2 linked regions of the Nonomuraea sp. NBC_00507 genome follow. Each later gene encodes a partner of the first gene's protein in a complex. Links are inferred from orthologs where the notes say so. Each region holds a gene or a part of one and is shown on either strand. Other genes may lie near its edges.

Region 1 (5,814 bases):
TCCTCGAGCGCGACCGCGGCGTGCCCCACGGCACGCATGAACTCCTCGTCGTCCTCGGCCAGCCACACGACGGTCTCGGCGACCGCCCGCGCCGCCAGCCCCCGCGGGTCCGGCTCGACGACCTCGACCTCGATCCCGGCCTCGGCCAGATAGGGCAGCTGAGGGTGCGCGGCGGAGCCGGTCAGCACCGGGCCCGAGCGCAGCGCCTGCCAGGCCTGGTGGCTCAGCAGGCCCGGCGCGACCCTGGGCGAGGAGGTGACGAGGATCAGCGGCATCGGCTATCCCTGCGGTTGCTGCTGCGGTTGCTGCTGCTGTGGCGGAGTGAGCTTGCCGAATCTGCCGGTGTCGACGAACATCGCCGGGTTCTCCTGCGAGCGCTGCGGGTTGAGCGCGCCGTAGCGCGGGCTGAAGACCGGCTGGAACGCGCTGAACTCCTGGAGGAGCCGCTGCTGCCCGCTCTCGCCGCCGAACTGCTGCTGCAACTTCGCCACGCCGACCACCACCCGGCCGTATTCGCGCGCGTTTTGGGGCGCCACGCCGCTGAACAGCAGTCTGAGCTCAGCAGAGGGGTATTGGCCGGGATCCTTGAGCGCGTTGTCGATCTCCGTCTGGCTCACCTGCACGTTGTAACGCGCCATGAGCTGCCTGAACGCGCTGACTTCGACCATGTTGCGCAGCACGAGCTGGCTGGCCGACGTGCCTTGCAGCGCGGCCTGTTCCAGAGTGGTGCCGGCGAGGGCGGCCTTCGTCTGCTCGTCCAGCTTGGCGTTCCTCAGCGCAGTGACGTAGACCTGTGTGTTCTCGTTCACCTGGCTTGCGGAGATGCGCTCGTTCCCGACCACGGCCGCGGCACCGGCGTGCATGGGCGAGGAGCAGGCGGTCAGCGTCATGCCCACCGCCGCGGCGGCCACAGCCACTCGTATCGACTTCACGTACGTGTCCCTTTCGACCGAAAAACCGCCGCTAGCTTACCCGTGCGGGCTCGAGGAACATCGCCTCGACCAGGTCGCCGCACCATTTGAGCAGATCGAGATCGCGCAACGGCTGCCCGCCCAGCGGCTTGGTCTTGGGTATCGGCACCAGCAACGTCTCTGCGGCCTGCTTGTAGATGGCCTTCTTGTAGAGCCGGTCCAGGCGCACCTGCTGCGACTCCCTCAACCTGGCCGGGCCGAACTTGATGTTCTGTCCCTGCAGCGTGACGTCCGTGAGCCCGGCCCGGCGGGCCTTGATCCGGAACTTGGCCACCTCCAGCAGGTTGTCCACCTCCACCGGCGGCTTGCCGTAGCGGTCGATGAGCTCCTCGCGCACCTCGTCGATGTCGCTCTCCCCGGCGATGGCCGCGATCCGCTTGTACGCCTCCAGCCGCAGCCGCTCGGAGGTGACGTAGTCGTGCGGGATGTGAGCGTTGATCGGCAGCTCGACCTTGACGTCCGGCACCTCCTCGCGCACTTCCCTGCCGTCGAGCTTGGCCTTCTGCTCCTGCACGGCCTCGGCCATCAGCCGCACGTAGAGGTCGAACCCGACGCCCGCGATGAAACCGGACTGCTCGGCGCCGAGCACGTTGCCCGCGCCGCGGATCTCCAGGTCCTTCATCGCGACGTACATGCCCGCGCCCATCTCGGTGTGCTGCGAGATGGTGGCGAGGCGCTCGTGCGCGGTCTCGGTCAGCGGCTTCTCCGGCGGATAGAGGAAGTAGGCGTAGCCGCGTTCCCTGCCGCGCCCGACCCGGCCCCTGAGCTGGTGCAGCTGCGACAGGCCGTAGTTGTCGGCCCGGTCCACGATCAACGTGTTGGCGTTGGGCACGTCGAGGCCGGACTCGACGATCGTGGTGGAGACCAGCAGGTCGTACTCCCGCTCCCAGAAGCCCACCATGATCTTCTCGAGCTGGTGCTCGTTCATCTGCCCGTGCGCGACCGCGATGCGGGCCTCGGGGACCAGCTCGCGCAGCCGCGCGGCGACCCTGTTGATCGAGGCCACCCGGTTGTGCACGAAGAAGATCTGGCCGTCGCGCATCAACTCGCGCCTGATCGCCGCGCCGATCTGCTTCTCCTCGTACGGCCCCACGAACGTGAGGATCGGGTGCCGCTCCTCCGGCGGCGTGAGGATCGTCGACATCTCGCGGATGCCGGTCAGGCCCATCTCCAGCGTGCGCGGGATCGGCGTGGCCGACATGGCCAACACGTCCACCTGTGTGCGCAGGTGCTTCATGGCCTCCTTGTGCTCGACGCCGAACCGCTGCTCCTCGTCGATGATGATCAGGCCCAGGTCCTTGAAGCGGACCTCGGGGCTGAGCAGCCGGTGCGTGCCGATCACCACGTCCACCGCGCCCGACCTGAGCCCTTCCAGGGTGCCCTTGACCTCGCCGTCGGTCTGGAAGCGGGAGACCGGCTTGAGGGTGACGGGGAAGCTGGAGAACCGCTCGGTGAACGTCGACATGTGCTGCTGCACCAGCAGCGTCGTCGGCACCAGCACCGCGACCTGCTTGCCGTCCTGCACGGCCTTGAACGCCGCCCGCACCGCGATCTCGGTCTTGCCGTAGCCCACGTCGCCGCAGATCAGCCGGTCCATCGGCACACCGCGCTCCATGTCGCGCTTGACCTCGTCGATGGCCGCGAGCTGGTCGCCGGTCTCGGCGTAGGGGAAGGCGTCCTCCATCTCCCGCTGCCACGGCGAGTCGTCGGCGAACGGGTGGCCGGGCGAGGCCATGCGGGCCGAGTAGAGCCTGATCAGCTCGCCGGCGATCTCCTTGACCGCCTTCTTCGCCCGGGACTTGGCCTTGGCCCAGTCGGTGCCGCCCATGCGGTTGAGCGTGGGCGCTTCGCCGCCGACGTAGCGGGTGACCTCGTCGAGCTGGTCGGTGGGCACGTAGAGGCGGTCGCCCTTGGCGTATTCGATGACCAGGTATTCGCGGGTGGCGCCCTGCACCGTGCGCTGCACCATCTCGACGTAGCGGCCCACGCCGTGCTGCTCGTGCACCACGTGGTCGCCGACCTTGAGCTGGAGCGGATCGACCATGTTGCGGCGGCGCGAGGGCAGACGCCGCATGTCCTTGGTGGACGCCTTCTGCCCGACCAGGTCCAGGTGGGTGAGCACGGCCAGGCTGGGCGTGACGAACCCGTGCTCGATCAGGCCGGTCGTCACGTGCACGACCTTGGGCTCGGGCGCCTTGTCCAGGAACTGCTGGAGCCTGGCCGGCACGTCCACGCCCTTGAGCAGCTCCACCATGCGCTCGGCGGGCCCGTGGCCCTCGCTGAGCAGCACGACCGCCTTCTCGTCAGCCAGCCAGCCCTTGATGTCGGCCAGTGCCTTGGCCGTGTCGCCGCGGTAGGCCTCGCAGTCCTGCGCGTCCAGCTCCACCCCGCCGCCGAAGGGCGCCATCGTCCACCACGGCTGCCCGAGCGCGTCGGCGTGGTCGCGGATCTCCTCCAGCGAGCGGAACGCGGCCGCGCCGAGGTCGATCGGCGCCTCGCCGCCGGCCGCCGCGTTGATCCAGGAGGCCTCCAGGAACTCCTGCGAGGTGCGTACGAGCTCCTCGGCCCGTCCCCTGATCCGCTCGGGATCGCAGACGAACACGCCCGACCTGACCGGCAGGTGGTCGAGCAGCAGGTCCATCTCCCCGGCCAGCACGGGCGCGAACGCCTCCATGCCCTCCACGGGCGTGCCGTCGGCGAGCTGGTCGAGCACCTCGGCCAGCGCGGGGTGCTCCTCGGCCAGCTCCCGTGCCTTGGCCCTGACCTCGTCGGTCAGCAGCAGCTCACGGCACGGCGGCGCGAACAACCCGTCCTCGGCCGCCTCCAGCGAGCGCTGGTCGGCCACCTTGAACCAGCGGATCTCCTCGACCGTGTCGCCCCAGAACTCCAGCCGCAGCGGATGCTCCTCGGTCGGCGGGAACACGTCGAGCAGCCCGCCGCGCACGGCCACCTCGCCGCGCTTCTCCACCATGTCCACCCGGTGGTAACCGTTGGTGACCAGCCGGTCCACGACGTCTTCGAGGTCGGCGTCGTCACCCGCGCGCAACCTGATCGGCTCCAGGTCGCCCAGGCCCTTCACGATCGGCTGCAGCAGCGCCCTGACCGGCGTCACGATCACGCTGAGCGGCCCGGCCGCGGTGTCGCCCTTGACCGGGTGGGCGAGCCTCCTGAGCACGGCCAGGCGCTGCCCCACGGTGTCGCTGCGCGGCGAGAGCCGCTCGTGCGGCAGCGTCTCCCACGCCGGGAACACCGCCACGGAGTTGGGCTCGATCAGGCTGGTCAGCGCCGCGGCGAGGTCTTCGGCCTCACGCCCGGTCGCGGTGACCGCGAGCACGGTCCGCTGGTCGTGCGCGGTCAGCGCGGCCACGCCGAACGGCCGCAGCGCGGACGGCGCGATCAGAGAGACGTCGCCGCCCTCTTCGAGCGCGGCGGTCAGTTTCGGGTCAGCACGAACAAGGTCAAGCAGTCCGGAAAGACTCATCAGATACGCCCACAGCCCCAGAAAGCGGCAACACGACTACCCCCGGCCGTCTCAGGTCGCGGGGGTCCTCTTCAAGGGTACTCGCCGCGGACATCAGCCGACTCTGTAACCAGGTACGGAGGGCCAGCGGACGGTCAGGACCGTGGAAGCCTCCTCCGCCCGCCACGAATGGTCGACGCCCTTGCCCCACACCACATAGTCGCCCGGCTCGGCCAGCAGCACGCTACGGCCCGGCAGCTCGACCCGGAACTTGCCGCTGATGAGCACAAGCAGAGCGGTTCGTTCCTCGCCCATGACCCACTGCACCCGCTCGTCACCCGCCGGATGCACGCCCCACTTGATCTCGACCTCGTCGCTGTGCCGTGGATCGCCGGGCGGCTTGAAGTGGCCGAGCAGCCATCCGTGGTCGCCGGCCGCGTCCGAGCCCGCGTTCCCCACGTAGATGTGATCGCTCACAGACCAGGACGCTAGCAGGGAAATGCCTTACTGATACCGATCGAGTGACTACTGTAGGTGACATGTCTGAGGTGCGAACTGTCGCCCAGCGGGGCGATCTCTTCGAGCAACGGCTCCGCGAGCACTGGACCAGCCAGCTCTGCAGACGACTCGACGTGCTGGTCGCCGGCTGCGCCCACGACGAGCCGCTGAGGCTGGAGCGGGTCGAGACCAGGGCCACCGGCGTCGACGAGGACCACCCCGCGATCAGGGCCATGCTGGACGAGCGACCCGACCTGGTCACGTGGTCGCTGGGCGACCTGCGCGGCGTGCCGCTGCCGCCCAGGTCCTACGACGTGATCCAGCTGTCGTTCCTGCTGGAGCGGGTCAGGCACGCCGAGCTCGTCTTCGACCGCCTCCTGCGGGCCCTGCGCCCGGGCGGGCTGGTGCTGCTGCGCATGCGCGACCGCAGGTCGGCCTACGGCCTTCTCGACCGGATCACCCCGTCGTGGCTGCGTCGGCTGCTGTGGCGCCCGCTCGTCACCCCGGGCACGCCGGGGCCGCTGCCGAAGGTGTACGAGCCGCTGGTGTCGAGCGACGGCATGTACGCGTTCTGTCTCAGCCGCGGCCTTATGATCACCGACGACGAGCGGAACGTCAGCGGCCCGGCCCGCGAGAGCCGGTTCGTCGGCGCGGCGGTCAGAGCCGTCTCGAAGTTGACCAGCGGCCGCTACCCTGCCTCTCACGACGAGATCACCATGGTGATCAGGAAGCCGCAGCACCACTTCGCCCGGGTCATCTAGCGACACACCGGCGGCAGTGGGTAGACTCGCTTCCTACAATTCTCTACCAATTCAATCGGAATAGTTGGGATGCAGGAACCGTGGAGTGGACCCCCGAGCCGCACGAGCTGGCCGACCTCGAGCT
Region 2 (3,412 bases), 3.2 Mb from region 1 along the record:
ACCTTCCACGGCGACGAGACACTTCTGGCGAGCGCGGTGTCGGCGCTGAGCGCCTGGCTCGGCTGGGTGTTGCCGCTGCTCTTCGCCGAGTGGTGGCTGGAGCGCGGCGACGCCGCCAAACGCCGCCGCCGCGCCCGCCAAACCGCATGACCCATGCCCGCCAGGGCGCATGACCCTCGCGGCCACCAGGCCGGGTGACCTCAGAAGGACAGGATCTTCCGCAGGAAGCGCCCGGTGTGGCTCTCCTCCACCAGCGCGACCTCCTCGGGCGTGCCGCTGGCGACCAGGGTCCCGCCGCGTGAGCCGCCTTCGGGACCCATGTCGATGATCCAGTCGGCCGTCTTGATCACGTCGAGGTTGTGCTCGATGACGATCACCGTGTTACCGCCGTCGACCAGCCGCCCCAGCACGCCGAGCAGCCTGCGGATGTCCTCGAAGTGCAACCCGGTGGTCGGCTCGTCCAGCACGTAGATCGTCCGCCCGGTCTGCCGCCGCTGCAGCTCGGAGGCCAGCTTGACGCGCTGGGCCTCGCCCCCGGACAGCGTGGTGGCCGGCTGCCCGAGCCGGACGTAGCCGAGACCCACGTCGTGGAGCGTCTGCAGGTGACGCTTGATCGCGGGGATCGCGTCGAAGAAGCCCAGGGCCTCCTCGATCGGCATGTCCAGCACCTCGGAGATCGTCTTGCCCTTGTAGTGGACCTCCAGCGTCTCCCGGTTGTAGCGGGCGCCGTGGCAGACCTCGCACGGCACGTAGACGTCCGGCAGGAAGTTCATCTCGATCTTGATGGTGCCGTCGCCGGCGCACGCCTCGCAGCGCCCGCCCTTGACGTTGAAGCTGAAGCGCCCGGGCTGGTAGCCCCGCACCTTCGCCTCGGTCGTGGCCGCGAAGAGCTTGCGAACGTGGTCGAAGACGCCGGTGTAGGTGGCCGGGTTGGAGCGCGGGGTGCGCCCGATCGGCGACTGGTCGACGTGGACGACCTTGTCCACGAGATCCATGCCGTTGATCCGCGAGTGCCGGCCCGGCACCGTGCGCGCTCCGTTGAGCTCCTTGGCCAGCGCGTTGTAGAGGATGTCGTTGACCAGCGTCGACTTGCCCGACCCCGACACACCCGTCACGGCCGTGAACAGCCCCAGCGGGAACTCGATGTCCACGCCCTGGAGGTTGTGCTCGCGCGCCCCCTTGACCGTGATCTGCCGCTTCTTGTTGCGCGGGCGGCGGATGGCGGGGATGGGGATGCTCCTGCGCCCGGACAGGTATTGCCCCGTCAGCGACTCCTCGCTGGACAGCAGCTGCTGCACGGTGCCGGACACCACGACCTGGCCGCCGTGCTCGCCCGCGCCGGGACCGATGTCGACCACCCAGTCGGCGGCCGCGATCGTGTCCTCGTCGTGCTCGACCACGATCAGCGTGTTGCCCATGTCACGCAGCCTGACCAACGTGTCGAGCAGGCGCATGTTGTCGCGCTGGTGCAGGCCGATGGACGGCTCGTCCAGCACGTAGAGGACGCCGACCAGGCCGGAGCCGATCTGGGTGGCGAGCCTGATGCGCTGCGCCTCGCCACCCGCGAGGGTGGCGGCGGCCCGGTCCATGGTCAGGTAGTCGAGGCCGACGTCGAGCAGGAAGCCCAGGCGGGCGTTGATCTCCTTGACGACCCGCTCGGCGATCTGCATGTCGCGGTCGGACAGTTTGAGCGCGGCCAGGAACTTCGCGCACTCGCCGATCGACATGGCCGCGACCTCGGCGATCGACTTGTCGGCGACCGTCACCGCCAGCGTCACCGGCTTGAGCCTGGCTCCCTTGCAGGCCGGGCACGGGATCTCGCGCATGTAGCCCTCGAACCGCTCGCGGCTCGAGTCGCTCTCCGCCTCGGCGTGCCTGCGCTGCACCCACGGGATGACGCCGTCGTAGGTGGTGTAGTAGGAGCGCTGCCTGCCGTAACGGTTGCTGTAGCGGACGTGCACCTGCTCGTCGTGGCCGTACAGCAGCGACTTCTGCGCCTTCTTCGGCAGCCCCTCCCACGCGGTGTCGAGCGTGAACCCGACGGTGTTGCCCAGCGCCTCGATCAGCCTGACGAAGTATTCACTGGTGTGGCCGCCCGACCAGGGATGCAGCGCGCCCTCGCGGAGCGTGCGCTCCGGGTCGGGCACCACCAGGTCGGGGTCCACCTCCATCTTCGTGCCCAGGCCCGTGCACTCGGGGCAGGCGCCGAACGGCGAGTTGAACGAGAACGAGCGCGGCTCCAGCTCCTCGAACGACAGGTCGTCGTAGGGGCAGTAGAGGTGCTCGGAGTAGAACCGCTCGCGGCCGGGGTCGTCCTCGGGCCGGTCGACGAACTCGAGCGTGATCGTGCCGCCGGACAGCAGCAGCGCCGTCTCGACCGAGTCGTTGAGCCGGCGCCGCGCCGACTCCTTGACCGACAGGCGGTCGACGATGACCTCGATGTCGTGCTTTTCGTACTTCTTCAGCGTCGGCGGGTCCTCCAGCCGCACGACGGTGCCGTCCACCCTGGCCCTGGCGAAGCCCTTGGTCTGCAGCTCGCGGAAGAGCTCGGCGTATTCACCCTTGCGTCCGCGCACGACCGGGGCGAGCACCTGGAACCTGGTGCCCTCCTCCAGGTCCATCACCCGGTCGACGATCTGCTGCGGCATCTGCCTGGCGATCGGGCGCGCGCACACCGGGCAGTGCGGCTTGCCGATCCTGGCCCACAGCAGCCTCAGGTAGTCGTAGACCTCGGTGATCGTGCCAACGGTCGAGCGGGGGTTTTTGCTGGTGGCCTTCTGGTCGATCGACACCGCCGGGGACAGGCCCTCGATGAAGTCGACGTCGGGCTTGTCCATCTGCCCGAGGAACTGGCGAGCGTACGCCGACAGCGATTCGACGTAGCGCCGCTGCCCCTCAGCGAAGATCGTGTCGAAGGCCAGGCTCGACTTGCCCGAGCCGGACAGGCCGGTGAAGACGATCAGCGAGTCTCGCGGCAGGTCGAGCGAGACGTCCTTGAGGTTGTGTTCTCGTGCACCACGCACGATCAGGCGGTCTGCCACGGCGATCCCGGAAGTCGAAAGGCGGATAGGTCCACGGGGGATGGTAGACGGGAGCTCCGACAAATTCGGCGGCCCGCATCCCGGCCCCCGAAAAATCCGTCCCTCACAGGTTACGGCCATCAGCCACCTCGGCAGGAGGCCTTCGACATCTAACGATCCGACCTGCGGCTTTATGCCCGCCCTCAGACGAGGAGCCCAGATGTTGAAATATCCAGATATGGCGGGTCCTATCCGCGCTGCAGGCGGAGTCGCCCACGGACGCGACCTCGGCGGCGGACCCGTCGTCCAGGGCACGCCACGCGACATGCTGGCCTGACTGACCGGCAGGTCGGACGGCCGGGGCGTTACCCTGGTGCCTGCGGGGCAGTCGT

Evidence for each region. The genes of interacting proteins can lie anywhere in the genome.
Region 2: the proteins of mfd (region 1) and uvrA are in contact, whole or in part, in a crystal structure (PDB 4DFC), measured with the Escherichia coli proteins. The link is inferred for Nonomuraea sp. NBC_00507 from one-to-one orthologs.

Annotation. Positions count from the first base shown.
Region 1 is NZ_CP107853.1:3,601,144-3,606,957, reverse strand. What follows is about bases 764-4,767. They hold mfd (transcription-repair coupling factor), read right to left. Parts: upstream 4,453-4,767; coding sequence 964-4,452; downstream 764-963. Other genes in these bases: OHA25_RS18120 (signal peptidase I), read right to left, coding at 4,546-4,767; OHA25_RS18130 (hypothetical protein), read right to left, coding at 764-932. Also shown: OHA25_RS18135 (MazG family protein), read right to left, coding at 1-275; more of OHA25_RS18130, read right to left, coding at 279-763; more of OHA25_RS18120, read right to left, coding at 4,768-4,908; OHA25_RS18115 (class I SAM-dependent methyltransferase), read left to right, coding at 4,971-5,690; cysC (adenylyl-sulfate kinase), read left to right, coding at 5,771-5,814. UniProt on the Escherichia coli protein: Couples transcription and DNA repair by recognizing RNA polymerase (RNAP) stalled at DNA lesions. Mediates ATP-dependent release of RNAP and its truncated transcript from the DNA, and recruitment of nucleotide excision repair machinery to the damaged site.
Region 2 is NZ_CP107853.1:6,813,866-6,817,277, reverse strand. It holds uvrA (excinuclease ABC subunit UvrA), read right to left. Parts: upstream 3,042-3,412; coding sequence 201-3,041; downstream 1-200. Other genes in the region: OHA25_RS32895 (DUF2306 domain-containing protein), read left to right, coding at 1-150. UniProt on the Escherichia coli protein: The UvrABC repair system catalyzes the recognition and processing of DNA lesions. UvrA is an ATPase and a DNA-binding protein. A damage recognition complex composed of 2 UvrA and 2 UvrB subunits scans DNA for abnormalities.